3 regions of the Massilia sp. GCM10023247 genome follow, and region 1 is predicted to be linked to each of the others. Evidence: predicted binding sites of a transcription regulator. Region 1 holds the regulator's gene; each other region holds the start of a gene.
What was found. Region 1 encodes FliA, which starts transcription of late flagellar genes. Its sites were predicted from a motif close to CTAAAGTTTNNNNNNNNNNNGCCGNTA; they were not measured.

Region 1 (4,529 bases):
GCGATCAGCGACCCGAACGCAGCGGTGGCGAATGCCGACAACCACGAGTACTTTGCCGAGAACACCCCGGCACTGAACTGATTCCCCGCGCCAGTGGCTAGCGGCCGGTATAGACGAACGAGACCGGCCTGGCGGGAAACTCCTCCAGGATCTCGGGCTTCCTGATATCGGCCACGACCGGGCCGGCATAACCGATGTTATAGGTGTGCCGGCCCTTCATGAACGCGTAGTCCCGGGTGATGTCGATCGTGTTCATCACCATCTTGCCAGGCTCGAGCGCCATGTAGTCCGCCGCGGTGGGCGCCGCGCGCTTGACCATCTTGCCCGTGTAGTCGACCGGCCGGTTATCGAAGCCGCGCAGGTCGAAACGGCGTCCCGTCAATTCCTGTTTCGCCAGCATCTCGCGCGGAATCCAGACCGTGCTGCGCCCCTGGTTGATGAAGGTCAGCTGGACCAGGACCTTGCCGTTCGGCGTGTCGATCTCCATGCGGTGCTTGACGTCCACGGTCGGTTCTCCGGCAGCGCCCGCGAACGCGGGCATAAGGCTCGCCGCGCTGCAGAAGGCGGCGAGAAGGAAGGGTCTGCGATGCATGTTCGACTCCGTATGGTTGTGCCCCGCATTGTGCGGGCAGAAGCCGGAAAAGCCAAGGACGCGACGCGGATGGGCGCCTGCGACTCAGAAATATTATTTCATTTATACATACAAAATGAAATAATGTTTCACTGCCGCGGCAAGCCCTCGGACGCCAGGATCGTCACCGCCACCCGCCGGTTGCGTGCGCGGCCCGCTTCGTCCGTATTCGGCGCCAGCGGCAGGTTGGCCCCATGTCCGACCGCGGTCAGGCGCCCTTCGGCGATCCCGCCCTCAATGAACAGGCGCACCACGCTGCTTGCGCGCACGCTCGACAATTCCCAGTTCGACGGATACGCCGAATTGGCGATCGGCAGGTTGTCGGTATGGCCCTCGACCTGGATCGCATGTGCCTCGTCCTTCAGCAGGCCCGCCACCGTCCCCAGCGTGGCGCGGGCGTCGCCGCCCAGCGCCGCCTGCCCTTCCTCGAACAGCACGCTGGCATTGATGTCGACCGTGACGCCCTGCCCGGTCTGGGTGACGCGTACCTTGCCGTCCTTGACCAGCGGCGTCAGCGAGGCGTTCAGCCGGCGCGCCAGCGCATCGAGCCGCTCGCGCTCGCGCTTGGCCGCCTCGGCACGCTTGCGCGCGATCAGGCTGTCGAGCGGCAGCGCGTCGATGGTGGCGCTGGCCTGCGGACGTGCCGGCTTGGCGCCGAAGGCCTCGCCGAGGGCATCGGACAAGACCCGGTACTTGCCGGTGTTGACGACGGAGATCGCATACATCACGACGAAGAAGGCGAACAGGAGCGTGATGAAGTCGGCGTAGGAGATCAGCCAGCGGTCATGCTGTTCGGCGCCGCCTTCGTCGTATTTCTTGCGCGCCATGCTCAGTGCGGCCCCATGCGGATCAGCGCCGCGCCAGCAGGCTGGCCACGCGCTCCTCGACCACGCGCGTGTGGTTGCCGCTGGCCAGGTCGTGGAAGACTTCGAGCAGGATGTCGTACTGCACCACCTGGTCCGAAACAATCGCTTTCAGTTTATTACCGACCGGCAGGAAGAACAGGTTCGCCAGTCCGACGCCGTACACGGTCGAGACGAACGCGACCGCGATGCCGGAACCGAGACGGGCCGGATCGGACAGGTTTTCCATCACGTGGATCAGGCCCAGCACGGCGCCCAGGATGCCGATGGTCGGCGCATAGCCGGCCGCCGCTTCCCAGATGCGCGCGGCCTGGCGTTCGGCGAATTCGTAGGCGGTGATCTCGGCTTCGAGCAGGCCGCGGATCTTGTCGGGATGGACCCCGTCGACCACCAGGCGCAAGCCTTTTGCCACGATCGGATCCTGGCCGCGCATGAATTGCTCGAGCGAGAGCAGGCCGTCGCGCCGCACCGACAGGCTCCACAGGGCGATCTCGCGCGAGCGCGGCTGGCGCGTGTCTTTCGGCGGGAAGAAGACCCAGCGCAGCATGCGCATGCCGCGCTTGAAGGTACGCGCTTCCGACTGCAGCAGCACGGCGCCGAAGGTGCCGACCACGACGATGGCGAAGGCCGCCGGCTGGAACAGCGAGGCGAAGCGCCCGCCGTCGAGCGTGTGCCCGACGAACAGGCCGGCCAGCGCCAGCGCCAGGCCGATCAGGCTGGCGAAGTCCACAGCTTTTCCTTGAGCGAAGCACGCAGGCGGGCCACGGCCTGGGTATGCAGTTGCGACACGCGCGATTCGGACACGCCGAGCACGGCGCCGATTTCCTTGAGGTTCAGTTCTTCCTCGTAGTACAGGCCCATCAGGATCTTTTCGCGCGGCGGCAAGCCATCGATGGCGGCAATCACGGCCTGGCGGAAGTCGGTGTCGAGCAAGGCGCGCAGCGGGTCGTCCTCGTCCACCGCATAGCGGTCGAGGAAACTGTCGTTGCCGTCGTCATCGTGGAAATCCTCGTAATACACGAGCTGGTGGCCGCCGCCCTCGAACAGCATCTCCTGGTAGTCGGCCAGCGAGACGTCGAGCGACTTGGCGACCTCGGTCTCGGTCGGCGGACGGCCCAGCTTCTGCTGCAGCGTCGTCATGGCCGACTCGACCTTCTTCATGGTCGAGCGGGTGCTGCGCGGCATCCAGTCGTTGCTGCGCAGCTCGTCGATCATGGCGCCGCGGATGCGCAGCACGGCATAGGTCTCGAACTGGGCACCGTGGTTGTCTTCGTAGCGGTTGATGGCGTCGAGCAGACCCATCATCCCGGCCTGGATCAGGTCATCCACCTCGACCGACGGCGGCAGCTTGGCCTTCATCTGGTGCGCCAGGCGCTTCACGAGCGGGGCATGCTCGGTGAGCAGGTGGTTCTTGTCCGCTTTCCCTTTGACGGTATACATGCTTGTTCTTTTTTCTCAGGAACCAAAATGCGCGCCACCGCTCTGACGCTCGAATCCGCTGTTGCGCTCCAGCTTGCCCATGCGCGCCATCGCAACGCGGCCCGCCAGTGCGCGGAAGGCCACCGAGGCGCCTGCCAGCGGGAAGGCATCCACCACCGCACGCCCGAGGCGCGCGGCGCGGTGCAGGTATTCGTCGGCCGGTACCGAGCCCATCGAATTCAACGTTACCGCAAGGTAACGACTTGCTGCCGCCGACATATTAGCGTAAACCACCTTGGCCTCTGCCTCGCTGGCCCCGGTGACGAGGATGCCGAACGGACGCCGTCCGAATTCCTGGGCCAGGCGCTTGATCAGCGCATAGGCGTTGGTGATCGAGGTGGCGCTGGTCGAGACTTGCACGACGATCTCGGAATCGGCCAGTGCCGGCAGCGCAAGGCTGCCGTCGCGCGCGAGTTCGCCGTCGACGATGACGATGCCGCCCTGCCCTTGCACCAGCACATCAAAGGTTTTCGCCAGGCGCCGCGCTTCGTCGCTGCCGGCTCCGGGCAGGCTGCCGTCGCGCGACAGCAGCGCCACCGAAAAGCCCTGGGGCGCGCTTTGCACCACCTGGTTCAGGGCGCATTCCTGGCGCGCCACCTGCAGCAGGCCGGCATGGCGTTCCATCTCGAGGCGGCGCGCGACGCCGTAGTCGCGCACGGTGGCGTCGACGATCAGCACTTCGTTGCCGGCCTGCGCCAGCGAGGCGCCGAGGTTGACCAGCATGGCGCCCTTGTCGTCGCTCGGGGTGCTCGACAGGAAAGTAACCACGCGCGGCTTGGGACCGGCCAGCATCCGGCGCAGGCCTTCGGCCTGGTCGAAATCGAAACTAGCCAAGGCGCACCTCGCGCAGGCTGTCGTCGCGCTGGCCGGCGCCGGCCATCATCAGCGGCAGGTCGGCGTCGTCGAACGCGGCGGCGGCCTCGCGGCGGCTGCGGAAGGCGCGGTCGACCAGCATCGCGCGGTCGGCCAGGTGCAGGTCTTCCGGCACGCGCTGGCCATTCGAGATGTAGTGCAAATTCAGTTTTTGGCGGATCACGACGTCGAGCACGTTGCCGATCGAGGCCGCTTCGTCGAGCTTGGTCATGATGCAGCCGTGCAGTCCGCTGCCCTGGTAGGCGCGCACGACTTCGGCCAGGGTTTCGTTGGTCGAGGTCGCGTTCAGGCACAGCAGGCGTTTGACGTCGGCGCCCGAGCCCTGCAGCATCGCCACCTGTTCGGTGACCATCTGGTCGCGCTGCGACATGCCGATGGTGTCGATGAGGACGGTGTGCTTGTTCTTGAGTTCTTTCAATGCGATGCGCAGGTCGGCTTCGTCCTTCACCGAGTGCACCATCACGCCGAGGATCTTGCCGTAGATGCGCAGCTGCTCATGGCCGCCGATACGGTAGGCGTCGGTGGTGATCAGGGCCAGCTTTTCCGGGCCGTGGCGCATCACGCAGCGCGCGGCCAGTTTGGCGGTGGTGGTGGTCTTGCCGACGCCGGTCGGGCCGACCAGGGCGAACACGCCGCCCTTGTCCAGCAGGTTGTCTTCGTCGGCCATCGTGGTCAGGTTCCGC
Region 2 (4,529 bases), on a different contig from region 1:
CGCGCGGCAAGCGGCGCCTGCACAAGACGCCGGCCCAGCGCGAAGTCGAGGCCTGCCGTTACTGGCTGGAGAAGGAGCTGGCGACGGTCAAGCCGACCGTGATCGTGGCGCTCGGCGCGACCGCCCTGAAATCCGTGCTCGGCACCGGCAGCGCCAAGCTCGGCGACGCGCTCGGCAAGGCGATCCGCCACGAGGGGCGCTGGGTCGTCACCGTCTACCACCCGTCCTACATCCTGCGCGTGCCCGACGAGGAGGCCAAGCGCCAGGCTTTCCACGTGATGGTGGAGGGGCTGAAGCTGGCGAAGAGTTTGTTGGAGCGCCCGCCCGAAGAACCGCCGGCTTGAGGATTACCGGCCCGGCGCCACCGCCACGTCGAAACGCACCATGTCTCCCGCACTCACCTGGCGCGCCGCCGCCGGCGGCGTCATGGTGGCGATCGAAAAGCCCGGTTGCACCTGCACGATCGACACCGTCCCCAGCGGCGACTCGACCGTCCCGAGCGGCACCAGCGGATCGTTCCCGTACACCTGCTGGCGCGGGTCGAGCTTATACATCACCAACTGGTCGCCCGGCGTCACCGCCGAGGTGCTGCCGGCGTCGATGAAGATGCGCTCGCCTTGCACCTGAACCACCTTGGCCATGAAGGGCAGCGGGGCGAGGTCCGCCATGATGCCGGTAACGCCCTCGTCGAGCGCGCGCAGGATGGCGCCGCCGAAGGGCGTGGCCGCGAAGCTGGCGCTGCCGAAGGGCTTGTCGCGCCCGACGCGCTGGGTGCCCACCTGTTCCACGGCGGCAGTGCGGCGCGCCAGCAGGGCGCCGGTCAGGCCGTCGTGGACGAAGAATTCGATCTCGATGCGGCGCGCCTTGCGCCCGGCCAGGCCATACAGGACCGGCTTGTCGAACGGGCTGGCGTCGACGATCTCGCCCGAAATCACGAACTGGCTCTCGTGCATCGATGCCAGGCGGCGCACGGCCGCCGTGTCGCTGCCCGGTCCGCTCGTACCGGGAGCGATCACGTACGGGCTGGTCTTGCCGAGGAATTTGCCGGTGCCGGTCAAGCGGCGCAGCAGTTCCTGGGGCAGGCGGGTGGCGATCTCGTCGACATCGTCGAGCTGGGGCGAGCGGCGCAGGTGGAACGGGGTGACGACGATTTTTTTCTTGTAGCCGAGGTTGACGCTGCCCTTGGGGCGCGCGTCCTGTTCCTCCACGGCGAGGCGCACGTGCAGCATCGGGCCCGATTGCCACTCGCGCACCACGCGGTAGCGCTCGAAATCATAGGCCGGCTGGACGCGGCTGCTATCGAAGGCGGCGCGGCCGGCGCCGGCGGCGAGATCGACGCGGGCGCCGGCGCGCAGGCCGAGCTGCTCGAGCGCATCCTTGATCGCCAGCTGGCGCGCACGCGCGGCGCCGCCGTCGGCAATCACCGCCACGCCCTCGGCCTCGATCGGCGCGGCCAGGCCCGGCTGGGACAGGCCCAGGAACAGCGCCAGCAGGACGGCGCAGCCAGCGTGGAACTTACTGGGCATGGTAGAACGAGGCGCCATAGGCGGCGCCGGGACCGGCGCTGCCCGGCATGGCGCGCGCCGCCATGGCTGCCTGCGCCGGGCGCGCCTGTGCCTGCGGCCGGGCCGCCCGGGTGTCGAAATCCATCTCGACCGAAGTCTCGTAGCTGCCGTCCTCGCGCTGGGCGACGTTGGTGACGCGCGCGCCGCGGATGAAGGCGTCAATATAGACCTTGAAACTGTCGTCTTTCAGCACCAGCGAACCGACCGTGCTGCCGCCTTCGATGCGCAGGCCGTAGACCTGCTCGGCCATCGCCCGATAGGCGTCCAGGCGCGAGGCGCGCATCGCCAGCAGCTTGCGCTGGGCCGTCGAAATGCGCTCGCACTGGCCGGCGCAGACGCTATTGTTGACGGCGCCGTAACCGGTGGCGCTCAGGGTGACGACGGCAGGCTGTGCAGCCTGCCGGGCCGGGCCGGGCGGGTGCATGGTGCCGCAGGCGGACAGCAGCGAGGCGCAGGCGAGGGCGAAGACAGCGACGAGTTTCATGACAGATCCGGTAAAAATGCGGTGCGCGAAGGGCGCGGTATCAGTCAGGATAACGGCCGCCGCCCGCGGATCTTGATGGACGTACGGAAATATTTAGCGCAAACAGCGCGAATCGCGTGGCGTGCCTGGCGTATCGGCCATCCCTGGCGCGCCGGACAAGGCGTCACGACGAGGACAGCACGAACTGGTTGCCGTCCGGATCTTTCATGATGGCGAAGATGCCCCATGGCTGCTTTTGCGGCGGAGACAGGAACTCGACGCCGCGGTTCGACAGCTGGCGGTAGGTCGCTTCCACATCGTCGCAGGCGAGCGAGCCGTTGAAGGCGCTGCCGATCCGGTCTTCCTGCCCGTTCGGCGTGAACAGCACGAAGCGCGTGTCGGACGCGCCGACCCGCAGCTCGATCCAGCGCTGCTTGCCGTCGAAGGGCTGGTCGGTGATGACGCGAAAGCCGAGTTTGTCGGTGTAGAACGCGAGCGCCGCGTCCTGGTCGCGGGTCGGAATGCTGACGAATTTGATATGGGTGATCAAGCGGGTCTCCTCTGGTCTTGTGTGGCCGGCATTCTCGCATGGTCACCGGGTCTGCTATCATCACCATGACTATACTCTTCACGATGACAGTGACCACCCTCGACCCCTACGTGCTCGACGTCCTGATGCCCGACCTGGTCGGCCACGAACATTCGCCGGCCGCCTTCGTCGTCTACCTGTATTTGTGGCACCGGGTCGAGGCGGGAGCGGGCCGTGCCGTGCAGTGCAGCTATGCGACGATCGCCCTGGAAACGGGCCTGTCGCGCGTCACCGCCCAGCGCGCGGTCGCCTTGCTTGAGCGCCGGCAGCTGATCGGCGTCAGTAGCGCCTCGCGCACCGCGGTACCGAGCTACCGGGTGCTGCGCCCCTGGGCGACGCGCAAGCGTCCAGAATAAGCTTCCGGCAACGGCGCGGATAACCAGTCATGCATATCTCGCTGTAACATATTGTTTCTTGCCTATATTGCTAAACGTAAAGACAATACCCTTCAGTCACCAAAACAACCGAAGGGATGTCACGATGTTCAAGCGCGTATGGCCGATCCTGGGCCTGTGTTTGCTGAGCCTGCCTGCCTGGGCACAGGTCGAGGCGCCGTCCGCGGCACCCGCCGCGGACGCCACGGCGGCCACGCCAACGCTCGACAATGGCGATGCAGTTCCGCAAACCATCCTCGTGTCCGGCAGCCGGCCGGGCCCGGGATTGTGGAAGGTGTCGAAGGGCGAGCATGTGATGTGGGTGTTCGGCGCCTATTCGCCGCTGCCCGCGGAGATGGAATGGCGCTCGACCAGGGTCGAGAAGATCATCGCCAATTCCCAGGAATACCTGAAGCCGCCCGGCGTGTCGATAGGCGTCGGGTGGGGTGGCCTGGCTGCGGTCCCCTTCCTGATCGGCATCAAGAAAAATCCGGACGGCGCCGAATTGAAGGACGTATTGCCGCCCGAGGTGTATGCGCGCTGGCAGCCCCTGCGGGAAAAATATTTTGGTAAAGACAGCGGGATCGAACGCGAGCGTCCCACCTTCGTGGCCGGCGAACTGTACAGCCGTGCGCTGAAGGAGGCCGGGCTCTCGAAAGGCGACGAGGTGCGCGCCACGATCGGAAAGCTGGCAGAAAAACACAAGCTGAAGTTCACGGATGCGACCTATCACGTCGCCATCAAGGACCCCGCCAAGGCGGTGCGCGAGTTCAAGAAGTCGGCCATGGACGATGCTCCTTGCTTGATGAAAACCATCGAAAGTCTCGACACCGACGTCGAGGTCATGCGCAGGCATGCGAATGCCTGGGCCGTCGGCGATCTCGACGAGATCCGCAAGCTGAACTTCGATGACCGGGCCAATGCCTGCATCCACGGATTTTCCACCGGCTCGCTCGGCAAGAACCAGCCCGAACTGAAAACCGCGCAGGAAACGGCGCTCGCCCGATGGGTCGAGGCCGCCGAGAAGGCGCTCGCGACCAACGCCAGCACCTTTACGGTCGTGCCCATCAAGGAGATCCTGAACCCGAAAGGCGTCATCGCCACCCTGCAAGGCAAAGGCTATACGGTCGAGCCACCGAAATGAGCGGCAGGGGCCTTGGTCGTCAGCGCGCAACAGGCGGTGGAAATGCCATTTCTCGTGCGCCCAAAAAATTGATAATTGGATATTATCTGAGGCGCTGTTGCTGGTAGACCGATAACAAACCGCAGCGCTCAGGCCAAAAAATCAGTTCACAAAGGGATGCACGATGAAGTTGTCACACGTACTGAATGTCGCCTCGGAATACATGCGTGCCGAGTTGTATGCGATTTCGTCAATCAAGCGACTGTCGGACGTGCACTTGCTGTGGGGCCCGATCCATGCGCGGCTCAACCTGGGCCTGGGCGCCAAGTTCTTTTCCCTGTATAGCCTGGCGGAGGTGCCGAAGCGTACCTGGGGCGACTACCTGGACAACGAGCCGATGAAAAAACGCTATGCC
Region 3 (4,529 bases), on a different contig from region 1:
AGGAGCCGCGGTCGGCCGGGATCTCGGTCCTGGCCAGCCATTCGCCGTTGGCATAACCGAAGAAATCGTCGCCGGGCAGCACCGTCATGGCGGCCGGCTTGCCGGGAGCGGGTTTGTCGATGGGTGGCGCCACCTTGGTGGTGTCCTGGGCATGGGCGGCGGTGGCGCCGAACAATGCCAGCACGGCGGCGGCGCTCAGGGAGGTCAAACGGGTCTTCATGCTCGTCCTTTTCTCGTGTTCGGATCAATCAGGGCGCGGATGCGCCAGCGCGGCGCGCACCTGGGGCAGCAGGCGCGCCTTTTGCGCGGCGCGTACGCGGATGCCGTTGCCGATGCGCTGGGCTTCGACCAGCGCATCGGGGCCGAAGTTCTGGGCCACGTAGTGTTCCATCATATCCGCATGGCGCACCTCCGAGGAGGCGGCGACCACGCCGGCCAGCGCGCGGTTGCGCGCCACCGCGTCGCTGCTGGCGACCAGCGCGGCGCGGTTGGCCACGGCAAAGGCCCAGGCCTGGTCCGGATGCTGACGCCCGACGCCGGCGACGATGTGGCCGGACAGGTTGGCCGGCATCTGCGGCGACAGGGCCAGTTCGAGGGTGCGCGCCGCCAGCGCCGGGTCTTGCGCGAGCGTCATGGCGCCGGCGATCCGGTAGCGCTCCTCGTCGGTCGTGGCGGCAGCGAATGCACGGCCGAGCGCAGCGTAGGTGGCGGCGTCGGCGTAGCGGCCGGCCGTGTTGAGGGCAAAGTCGCGCATTTCCGGACCGCCCGCTGGCGGCTCGCCCGCTTTGCCGGCATTGTCGCCAAGACCGAGGCGCGCAAAGCGCCTGCGCGCCTCGGCGATGGCCCGTTCGTCGCCGGCACTTGCCAGCGCGCCGGCCAGCAAGGGGCGCAGGCGGCGCTCCTCGATCGTCTCGCCCGGCCGCTCGTCCCAGCCGAGCTGGTCGAACCGGGGCTGCACGAAGCCGGTCACGAAACGCCGGATCAGCGCGCTTTCCGGCTCGCCGCGCGCCAGCTTCTCCAGCGTACCGAGGTTCGACAGGATCGATTCCCAGACGGCCAGGCGCGGCTCGTCGCCGTATTTCGCCACCAGGTCCAGGTAGCTGGCCAGCGGCGTGCGTCCGGCCGCGACCAGGCTCCAGGCGTCGAGCAGGAGCTTCAGGCGGGTCGGGTCCGGCAGCTGGGCGGCGTTGGCTGCCAGCGCATCGAAACTGGCGCGGTCGTACTGGATCCGGTAGAAGCCGACGCTGTCCGGGTCGACCACCAGCGTGCCCTCGCAGCTGCCCTGGGTGATTGTCGTGCTGCGGGTCGCCAGCAAGGTGGTCCAGGCGCGGCCGTTGACGGTGCCGACCTGCAGCGGCACGCTCCACAGGCGCTCCTCGGCCGCCGGCTCGTCCACGCGGTACTGCTCCTGCGACAGCGTGACCTTGCGCTTGCCGTCCTCGCAGGCCTGCGCCACGCTGATCAAGGGGAAGCCGGGCTGGGTGGTCCAGTCGGCCGCCAGTTTTCCGACCGGCTTGCCGGAGGCAGCCTCGAGCGCCGCCCACAGGTCGGCCGAGGTGGTGTTCGAGTACTGGTGCCTGGCCATGTAGGCCCGGATGCCCTTGCGGAACTTCGATTCGCCAACATAGTTTTCCAGCATGCGCAGGAAGCCCTGCCCCTTGACATAGGTAATGGCGTCGAAAGCGGCTGCTGCCTGCTCCTCGTTGTCGACGCGCATCTGGATCGGGTGGGTGGTCTTGCGCGCATCGAGGTTCAGCACGCTCTCGCGTTCGACGATGCCATCGAGGTGAGGACGCCACTCGGGGTGGAAGCGTTCGGTGGCTTTCGCGGCCATCCAGGAAGCAAAGCCCTCGTTGAGCCAGAGATTGTCCCACCAGGCCATCGTCACCAGGTTGCCGAACCACTGGTGCGCGACTTCGTGCGCATTCACCTCGAAGGTGAGTTTCTTGACGTCTTCCGGGCTCGTTTTCGGGTCATACAAGAGGGTCGCCTCGTTGTAGACGATGGCGCCCCAGTTCTCCATCGCGCCGTTGAAGCCGCCGGGAATCGCGATCTGGTCGAGCTTGGCGAGCGGATACGGCAGGCCGAAGTAATTGTTGTAGTAGCGCAGCAGGTCGCGGGTGGCCGCCAGCGGAAAGGCGGTCGAGCCGAGCTTGCCGGCGGTGGTGACGATGCCGATCTCGACCCCGTCCTGGCGCGCCGCGACGCGTTCCATTTCGCCCGCCACCAGCACCACCAGGTAGCTCGGCATCTTCGGGGTCGGGGCGAACGCGATGCGCTGCAGGCCGCCGGGCAGCTTTTCCTGCCTCTCGACCGGCGTGTTCGAGTAGGCCTTGAAGCTGGCGGGCAGGTCGACGGTCAGCTTGAAGCGGGCACGGAAGGCCGGCTCGTCCCAGGTCGGCAGCATGCGGCGCGCGTCCGACGGTTCCATCGTGGTGGCGACCAGCTTCTTGTCCGCCCCGCCCGCCTTGTAGGGCACCTGGAACAGGCCGCGCCCCTCGCGGTTGATCCGGCCACGGAAGCGCAGCGCCAGGGTGTAGCGTCCCGGCGCCAGCGGCGCGTCGAGTTCGAAGCTGAGGGTTTCCTGCCGGGCGTCGAGGATGGGCGTGAGCGTTTGCGGCGCCTTGCCGCGGCGCGACAGCGTGGCCTGGTCGATGCTCAGGTTGGCCGCGTTGAGCACGATGCGCTGCGTGGCGCGCAGGACCTCGATCTCGACCTGCTGCAGGCCGCTGAAGCTGTCGTCGGCCATATCCGGCACCAGGTGGGCGTCGTACAGCAGGGGAACGATGTCCTTGGGAAGCTTGCCGGGGGTGGCGGCGAAGGAAAACGGGGCTTCGGCCCAGGCCGCCGCCGGCGCCAGCACGGCGCCCAGCGCCAGGGCGGCGGCCAGCGCCAGCCTTGCCGGCGATGCGCAGTGGTCTCTCATGGTGTCCTCTCTCTGTTCTTGTATTGGCGCCGCCTGCGGCGCAGCGACCCAGCACGCACTGTAGGAGAAGCGCCGGGCCGCCCTGGCCGGAATGCGACGAACAGCAGAAAATCGCGCTGGACTGCAGAATCCCGGCAGTATGCGTGGTGCATGGACAGGGCGGCAGCGACGGCTGCGATGGCGCCGGCGCAGCGGCTTTCCGGGACCGGAAAAAATTTTCGATTATTTTTACGAAAAGCCCTAAAGTTCGCGAAAGCGCTGCCGTAAAAGGAGGACAACCGGTAATCCGGCCGAAAAAAAATTACAGCGGTGCTGCCATGACCTCCAACGAAGTGCTCTCGATGTACGAAAATATTGCTGGCTTGACCGGCAAGATGGCCGCGGCAGCGCAATCGGAGGACTGGATCGGTTTCGACAGCCTGCAAGCGCAATGCGCGGCACAGGCAGCGGCGGCCGCGACCGGCGTGCCGGCGCTCGAGGGCGCCCGCCGCCTGCGCAAGATCGACCTGCTCAAGCAGATCATGGCCAATGACCGCGCCGTGCGCGACGCCACCGAACCATGGATGGGCCAGCTGGACCGCGCGATGCGTGCGCACTGAGCTGCCCTGCCCCGAATCGAAAAAAGCGCCTGCGGGCGCTTTTTTATGGCGTGCGACATCGGCGCGCAAACAAAAAGGCGCCCGCAGGCGCCTTGGTGCTGCGACGGGCCCCAGGCCCGCCACATGAATTCGGAGAGCAACACCAGATAACTGGTGTCGCCTCTTTGCCGGTTGCATCCGGCGTCCGTTGCCGCTGTTGGCACACGTGACCGCTTCCGGAAACAGGCATCTTGCGACGTACTTCCGGTACCCGCGCCACGCTATCGGTGGTGGCTGCGCCGGCCTCTGTTCCGTTTTGTGGTTTTGACAACCAACGAAGCCAGTATATATCAAATTTTTAACTCGTGTGGACTGATTCGTGCGCGCCCCTGGCGCTAGTCGCCGGCGCTTTCCAGGGCGGGTTCGACCGGCTCCGGCGATGCGGCTTTCCGGCTGCCCGGCATCACGCGCGCCTTCACGGCCGCCATGAAGTTCGGTTTCGGCGCAGCACCGGACTCCTCCCCTGCTTTCGGCAGCCTGGCCGGCTTGTGTTCTTTCGGGATCTTGCCGAAGGTCGAGCGCCGGCGCCGGCGCAACAGGGCGAGCGCCAAGCCTGCCAGCGCGAGGCAGGCCGCGACGGCTGCGACGATCCATTCCCAGGGCGTGTCCGGCTCGGGCGGCGGCGTTTTCTTGGCCTTCAGGATGCGCGGGGCGCCCCTGGGCGCGGGCGCGGCCTGCGGCGCGGCGCCGGCCGCCATCTGTAAATGCTGCACTTTCGCTTCGAGCTGGCCGAGCTCCTGGCGCAGCGCGGCATTCTTCTCGCCCAGCACGCTGCACGCCTCGAGCTGGGCGGCGGCGGGCTGGGCGGCGCAGGCGGCGGGCGCCTGTTGCGCTGCGGGAGTTGCCACCGCTGCCGCGTGTGCCACGGGCGGCACTGCTGGCGCTTTCCTGGCGTGCAGCGGCCTGGCCGGCGCGGCCCGCGGCAGCACGGGAGGTTGACGCAGCGGCGCAGGCGCCCGGCGTGC

Region 2: a site for FliA is predicted at 2,100-2,126, ahead of ACFPAH_RS18035 (LPP20 family lipoprotein). Genes of this name have one in related genera too.
Region 3: a site for FliA is predicted at 3,167-3,193, ahead of ACFPAH_RS14855 (flagellar protein FliT). Genes of this name have one in related genera too.

What each region holds. Positions count from the first base shown of each region.
Region 1 covers NZ_JBHSIB010000007.1:347,047-351,575, forward strand. Annotated here, with positions in the region: gene ACFPAH_RS05245 (M35 family metallo-endopeptidase) at 1-81, shown strand, start outside; gene ACFPAH_RS05250 (hypothetical protein) at 98-541, opposite strand; gene motD (flagellar motor protein MotD) at 721-1,458, opposite strand; gene ACFPAH_RS05260 (flagellar motor protein) at 1,481-2,224, opposite strand; gene ACFPAH_RS05265 (RNA polymerase sigma factor FliA) at 2,206-2,934, opposite strand; gene ACFPAH_RS05270 (MinD/ParA family ATP-binding protein) at 2,950-3,807, opposite strand; gene flhF (flagellar biosynthesis protein FlhF) at 3,800-4,529, opposite strand, start outside.
Region 2 covers NZ_JBHSIB010000022.1:264,161-268,689, reverse strand. Annotated here, with positions in the region: gene ACFPAH_RS18045 (UdgX family uracil-DNA binding protein) at 1-344, shown strand, start outside; gene ACFPAH_RS18040 (flagella assembly protein FlgT middle domain-containing protein) at 348-1,526, opposite strand; gene ACFPAH_RS18035 (LPP20 family lipoprotein) at 1,516-2,049, opposite strand; gene ACFPAH_RS18030 (VOC family protein) at 2,213-2,578, opposite strand; gene ACFPAH_RS18025 (hypothetical protein) at 2,644-2,973, shown strand; gene ACFPAH_RS18020 (TraB/GumN family protein) at 3,098-4,135, shown strand; gene ACFPAH_RS18015 (sugar-transfer associated ATP-grasp domain-containing protein) at 4,299-4,529, shown strand, end outside.
Region 3 covers NZ_JBHSIB010000017.1:114,071-118,599, forward strand. Annotated here, with positions in the region: gene ACFPAH_RS14845 (M13 family metallopeptidase) at 1-220, opposite strand, end outside; gene ACFPAH_RS14850 (M1 family metallopeptidase) at 245-2,926, opposite strand; gene ACFPAH_RS14855 (flagellar protein FliT) at 3,244-3,525, shown strand; gene ACFPAH_RS14860 (FimV family protein) at 3,900-4,529, opposite strand, start outside.